DNA from 2 places in the Cryobacterium sp. N21 genome. Region 2 is predicted to be linked to the other one. Evidence: predicted binding sites of a transcription regulator. Region 2 holds the regulator's gene; the other holds the start of a gene.
What was found. The regulator LexA, encoded in region 2, represses DNA repair genes until DNA is damaged. The targets are predictions, from matches to a motif close to TCGAACANNTGTTCGA.
Positions count from the first base shown of each region.

Region 1: CXY77_RS15885 (Rv2578c family radical SAM protein) is a predicted target of LexA. The motif match lies at 1,778-1,793, and genes of this name have one in related genera.

Region 1 is NZ_PJJQ01000035.1:313,347-316,800, forward strand. It holds gene CXY77_RS15880 (ATP-binding protein) at 1-403, opposite strand, end outside; gene CXY77_RS15885 (Rv2578c family radical SAM protein) at 528-1,769, opposite strand; gene CXY77_RS15890 (DNA topoisomerase IB) at 2,161-3,336, shown strand; gene CXY77_RS15895 (hypothetical protein) at 3,423-3,454, shown strand, end outside.
Region 2 is NZ_PJJQ01000032.1:284,743-288,196, forward strand. It holds gene metE (5-methyltetrahydropteroyltriglutamate--homocysteine S-methyltransferase) at 1-1,365, shown strand, start outside; gene lexA (transcriptional repressor LexA) at 1,420-2,124, opposite strand; gene CXY77_RS10030 (LysM peptidoglycan-binding domain-containing protein) at 2,416-2,844, shown strand; gene CXY77_RS10035 (histidinol-phosphate transaminase) at 2,876-3,454, shown strand, end outside.

The DNA.
Region 1 (3,454 bases), on a different contig from region 2:
ACGCCGCGGTGCTCCAGAGCACGCCGGCGAGGGCGGTGGTTCCGGCGCCGCCGACCATGACGAGTGCCATCTTCGGCAGGGCAACGAGGAACATATTCGACGCGGGGAATACGTCGGGAACGCCGAGCACGGTCGTGGTGAAGACGTAGACGCCGAGGGTTCCGACGATGAGATAGGCGACCGCCAAAGTGATGCGGCGGTGCCGGGTGAAAAGAATGAGCAGGGCCCCCATGGCGGCCACGACCACGATGGTGATCCAGAGTTCGGGGCTGCGGGTGAGGCTGAGAATGCCGACGGACACGACCGCGGCCATCAGGCAGGTCAGCGCGAACCAGTGTGCGGCCCGTGCGAGGGCGCGCGCGAGCGTCAGCTGCACTAAGTGGCCGGGTAGACCCAGAGACATATTTTCCCCCTGGTCAAGTATGCCACCGGGGTTGAATGGGGGCGGGTGGTGGTTGGGCGGGTGGCATAGCCGTGGGTCGATCATGGGCCCAGTTTCCCGGCCCCGGCCCGGAAAGTCTGACCGGTCAGAACAGGGTGGGTGAGAGTTCGGGCGGGAGCTCGGCGGCGATCAGCGACCGCGGGGACTCGGAGCCCGGGGCCCACCTTGTGACCCCGGGCCCAGTTTCTAAACTGGGCCCGGGGCCGGGGCCCGGGCCCCGGCCCCGGCCCCGGGAAGCGCCCGGTGCAGAGGCCAGCGCAGAACCCGGGCCCGGCGCAGGGAGAAGGGCGGGCGCGTGGGAGGCGGGCGCGGGCATCCGTTCCGGGGAGGACGGGAAGGCGCTGGAGCGCAGCCCGCCGGTGGACGGGTCGACGACCCCGCGCTCAAGGCCGTGCGCTCGAATGAGGGGTTTGATGCGGGCGGCGAGCCAGGTGCGGTATTCCTTGGGGGCGTACTGGCCGCGGGCGTAGAGCTCCTGGTAGCGGCCGACCAGTTCGGGATGCTCGCGGCCGAGCCACTGCAGGTACCAGTCTTTGACTGCGGGCTTCAGGTTGAGCCCCGAGTAGAGCACGCTCGTCGCCCCGGCAGCCTTGGCCTGGCGCAGCGCCTCGTCGAGGTGGGCTCGGGTGTCGGTGAGAAACGGCAAAATGGGCATGAGAAAGATGCCGCAGTCCAGGCCGCGTTCCCGCACCGTGGTGACCGTGGCGAGGCGTGCCGTGGTGGTGGGGGTGCCCGGCTCGACGGACTGCTGCAGCTCGTCGTCGTAGATGGCGATCGACATGGCCAGATCGACCGGAACATGCTCGCTCGCCTCGACCAGCAGGTCGAGATCGCGGGGCAGCAGGGTTCCCTTGGTGAGAATGGAGAAGGGCGTCTTGCTGTCGGCGAGGGCCGCTATGATGCCCGGCATCAGCCGGTAGCGTCCCTCGGCGCGCTGGTACGGGTCGGTGTTGGTGCCGAGCGCCACCGGATGCCTCCCCCACGTCGGTTTCGCCAGCTCTTTACGCAAGACCTCGGCCACGTTGACCTTCACAATGATCTCGCTGTCGAAATCCTTGCCGGCGTCGAGGTCGAGGTACTGATGCGTTGGGCGGGCGAAGCAGTAGGTGCAGGCGTGGGAGCATCCGCGGTAGGGGTTGATCGTGTAGCCGAACGGCAGCGCGCTCTGCCCGGGCACGTGGTTGAGCGCCGACTTGGCGAGGATCTCGTGGAACGTGATCCCGGCGAAGTCGGGCGTCTGCACGCTGCGCACGAGGTTGTTCAGGCGGGCCAGCCCCGGCAGGGCGCCGGGCCGCTCGGTCTGTAGTTCTTGTGAGCTCCACCGCATGGGTCAAGTCGAACATAGGTACGACTGAATTGCAAGTGTCTGCCGAAAAACCCGGAGTGAGCGGACGCCCGCGGCCCGCGCCGGGCTCGCGGAACTCAGCAGAGTTCGCGGCACTCCTACAGAGGGGTGCCGCGAACGCGTTCGAAGGTCGCGAGCGGGCGAGCCGGGCGCGAGCAGTGGCATCCGCTCGCAGCACGCGTTAGGGAAGTTGGCACTGGTTTGAACACGTGCAGGCTTCCTCAACACGTGCCACGAGCACACCGGAGGGGCTCGATGGGCGAGCGCGCCTGAGGGGCTCGATGGCCGCGAGCGCGCGGACACCGGCGCCGCGGCATCCGCTCGGCGGGGAATCGCTGTATTGTGCCGACATGCGATCAGAAGCCACACCGGCATGACCCGGCTGCGACGCAGTGACCCGACCCGGCCGGGGTACACGCGAAAGCGCGCCGGCACGGGCTTCAGCTACCGCGACCCCGCCGGGCAGAAGGTGACCGAGACGGCGCTGCGCGAGCAACTCGCGGCGCTCGCGATTCCGCCCGCGTGGAACGACGTGTGGATCTCGCCGCACGCGAACGGGCATATCCAAGCGATCGGCATCGACGCCGCCGGGCGCCGCCAGTACATTTACCACCCGGTGTGGCGCGAACAGAAGGACCGCCTCAAGTTCGAGCGCGCGCTGCAGCTGGCCGAATCGCTGCCGCGGGTGCGCGGCCAAGTCACCCGTGAGCTTCGCGGCGACGGCCCGCCGCGCACCCGGGCGCTCGCCGCGGCGTTTCGCATGCTCGACCTCGCCTCGCTGCGCATCGGCAGCGAGCGCTACGCCGATACGTACGGCAGCCACGGCCTTTCGACCCTGCTCTGCTCCCACGTAACGGTGCGCGGCGACGTGGTGCGGCTGAATTTTCCGGCCAAGAGTGGGCAACAGTTTCAGGGCGTCATAACGGATGCCGACCTCGCGTTGTATCTGCGCGCCCGCCTGCGCGAGCGGCCGGCCGCACCGCTGCTGTCCTGGGTACTGGATGACATCGAGGACATCGTGTCGGCCGCCGACATCAACGATTTCATCAAGGAACGAACCGGCGGGGAGTTCACGGCGAAGGACTTTCGCACCCTGCGGGGCACGGCCGCCGCCGCGCAGAGCCTGGCGGCCAGTCTCGCCGAGAGTTTGAAGGTGACCACGGAGGCGGGCGGCCGGCCGGCGGTATCCGGTGTGGCGGGCTCTGCCGGGCGGCCACGATCGTCTGGCGGCACGGATGGCGCGGGTGCTACAGGTGCGCCGGGTGCGCAAGCCTCAGCTGCTGGGCCGGCGGGATCGGCCGCGCCCGCGGCATCCGCTGCCCGGCCGCCACGTGCTGCGACGCGCAGCCGGCGCCAGGACAACCGTGTCATCGCCGCAGCCATGCGTCAGGCGGCGGATGCGCTGGGCAACACGCCGGCGATCGCGCGCACGAGCTACGTGGATCCGCGCGTGGTTGACCTCTATCTCGCCGGTGAGACCATCGACCCCGCGGGCCGAGTCTCGGTCGAGACGGCGCTGCGCACACTTTTACTCGGCGAAGCGACCTGATGAATCTCACCCGTTCGGGGTATAACTTGAGTGCCGCCCGCCGGTCGCCGCTGCGACCCGGCCGTCCCCATGAGAAAGGTAGACCTGTGACTTACGACTCCGACCCCGACAACCAGCC
Region 2 (3,454 bases):
AGCGTGCGTGCCCTCTCCGCATCGGTCACCGTGTCCACTTCGACGTCACTGCTGCACGTGCCGCACGATGTTGCCGACGAGACATCGCTGCCGGGCTCACTGACCAGATGGCTGGCCTTCGCCGACCAAAAGGTCGGTCAGGTCGCCACCCTCGCGCTCGGACTCACCGCCGGACGTGAGGCCATCGCGGCGCCGCTGGCCGAGGCCGAGGCGGCCCTGGCGGCCAGGCGCAGCGCTCCCGGCGTGCGTGACGGAGCCGTGCGCGGCCGTGCCGCCGCGCTGAGGGAAGCCGACTTCACTCGTGGCGACTACGCCGATCGACTCCTCGCCCAGGAGGCGGCGCTGCACCTTCCGCCACTGCCAACGACCACGATCGGATCCTTCCCACAGACCGCCGACATTCGCCGAGCACGCGCACAGTTCCTCAAGGGAACCCTGGCAGCGGATGCCTACCGCGAGCTGATGCGCGCCGAGATCGGCCGCGTTGTGCAGTTGCAAGAGGAGATCGGACTTGACGTGCTCGTGCACGGCGAACCCGAACGCAATGACATGGTGCAGTACTTCGCCGAGAACCTCGACGGATTCGCCGTGACCGAGAACGGCTGGGTACAGTCCTACGGCAGCCGCTGCACCCGGCCGTCCATTCTGTGGGGTGACGTGTCGCGCCCGGCACCGATCACCGTCGACTGGTCGGTCTACACGCAGAGCCTCACCACCAAGCCGGTCAAGGGCATGCTCACCGGCCCGGTGACGATTCTGGCCTGGTCCTTTGTGCGCGACGACCAGCCGCTGGGCGAGACCGCCCGCCAAGTGGCGCTGGCCCTGCGCGATGAAATCTCCGACCTCGAGGCCGCGGGCATCAAGATCGTTCAGGTCGACGAGCCGGCCCTGCGCGAACTTCTGCCGCTGAAGAAGAAGGATCAGGCCGACTACCTGGACTGGTCGGTCGGGTCTTTCCGGCTCGCCACGGCCGGGGTCGCGGATGCGACCCAGATCCACACCCACCTCTGCTATTCAGAATTCGGTGTTGTCATCGAAGCCATTCGCAACCTCGACGCCGACGTCACGAGCATCGAAGCGGCCCGGTCACGCATGGAAGTTGTGCGGGAAATCGAGGCGGGCGGCTTCGACCACGGCATTGGCGCCGGCATCTACGACATCCACTCGCCGCGCGTACCGAGTGTGGACGAGTTGACCATCCTGCTCGACACCGCCCTGGAATCCATTCCCGAACGCCAAGTGTGGGTGAACCCGGACTGCGGACTGAAAACGCGTGGCTACGACGAGACCGTGCAGTCGCTGCACAACATGCTCGCCGCGACGCGGGTGGTGCGCGAACGCCTCGATGCCACCGTCGGCGTCTAGCGGGGCAGACCGAAAACAGGCCCGATCACCGGTTGGTGGTCGGGCCTTCGTAGATTAAACCGAACGCAGCACCGCGACGACCTTGCCGAGGATGTCCGCAAAGTCGCCGACAATCGGTTCGAAGTTGCTGTTGCGCGGCAGCAGCCAGGTGTGGCCATCGCGCTTTCGCAGAACCTTCACGGTGGCCTCGTTGTCGAGCATGGCCGCGACGATCTCGCCATTCTCCGCGGTCTTCTGCTGGCGAACCACGACCCAGTCGCCGTCGCAGATGGCGGCGTCGATCATGGACTCACCCACGACCTTGAGCATGAACAGCTCGCCCTGCCCAACGAGTTGGCGGGGGAGCGGGAAAATCTCGTCGATCTGTTGGTCGGCCGTGATCGGGATTCCCGCGGCGATACGACCGACGAGGGGCACCATCGCGGCGTCGCCGACCTGAACGCCGGGGTGGAAGCTGTCCTGGTCACCGGTACCGACATCTTCGGGAGCGCGCTGAATCTCGATGAGAACTTCGAGTGCCCGCGGACGATTCGGGTCGCGGCGCAGGTAGCCACTGAGTTCGAGTTGATTGAGCTGATGGGTCACGCTCGACAGTGAGGCGAGCCCGACCGCGTCACCGATCTCACGCATGCTCGGCGGGTACCCGCGCGAACTCACCGAACGCTGAATCACGTCGAGAATAGCGAGCTGCCGCTGGCTCAAACTCTTGCGGCGCCGGGTGCCGCCCTTGTCACGGGTACCGCTGGTGTCCTGTGTCACGATGTGCCCTCCTGGAGTTGGCCCCGCGTGGTCTGAAACCGTGTCACACGGGGATGTCGGTGGTGTCTGGTTGAGTGTAAATCAAGCAATTGGCCTATCGAAAGTTTATCCAGTTCCGAGCCCTGCAACAAACACTTATTCGAGTGTGTTGCGCGAAATTCGGGGTGAGGATCAGAAAAAGCTTGCATGTTCGATTGTTCGAAGTTATATTCGGAACATAGTTTCGTATCCGGCCTTCCCGGCCGAGGGCCGGATACGAGACTCGCAGCCCGCCTACCTTGGAGGTTTGACATGACCACAGCACTTGCACCCACAGCCCGTGAATACGGCGCTTCTCGTACCCCCGGCACCCGTCTGCACCTCACCCGGCGTGGGCGAGTGGTGTTCACGACCCTCGCAGCCGTGCCCCTCGTCATCGGTGCCGTCGCATTCGCCCTCAACGGGGGAGCGGCCGGCGCATCCAATTCCGCCACGGGCATCGACCTCACGTCGTACACGACCGACTCCGGAATCGTGGCGACGCTGGCCTACTCGCCGACCGACGTCGGGTCTGCCCGGTTCATCACAGTCGAACCCGGCCAAACCCTGTGGGACCTCGCCGAAGAGGTCTCGCCGTCCGCCGACCCGCGCGACGTCGTCGCCGACATCAAACGACTGAACGCGCTCACCGTCGAAACGCTCCAGCCCGGTCAGCGACTCGAACTGCCCGCCAACTCGTAAGTAGCAATGCGCGCCAGCACAGGGTCGTAGCATGGAGAGTGTGACCACTCTCGACGATCTTCCGCTCCGCACCAACCTGCAAGGCCTCACCCCGTACGGTGCTCCGCAACTGCACGTTCCGGTGGCCCTGAACGTCAACGAGAACACGCACCCAATTCCCGAAGCAGTGGCCCGCGACATTCTCGCCGGCCTGGCCGAGGCCATCCGCTCGGTGAATCGCTACCCCGACCGCGAGTTCACCGCCCTGCGTGAGGCACTCGCGCAGTATCTTGGCGAGGCACTCACCTCCGACAACATCTGGGCGGCCAACGGCTCCAACGAAGTGCTCCAGCAGGTACTGCAGGCTTTCGGTGGACCTGGGCGCACCCTGCTCGGGTTTGCCCCCACCTATTCGATGTACTCGATCCTCGCGGCCGGAACCGACACCACCTGGATTGCCGGCACGCGCGATGCCGACTACGAGCTGTCGCCGGCCACCGCAGTGAGCCAGATCACTCGCACCAATCCGGACATCATCTTTCTCTGCTCACCGAACAACCCCACCGGCACCCCGCTCTCGCTCGAGACCATCGCCGCCGCCTACGACGCGACCGATGGCATCGTCGTCGTC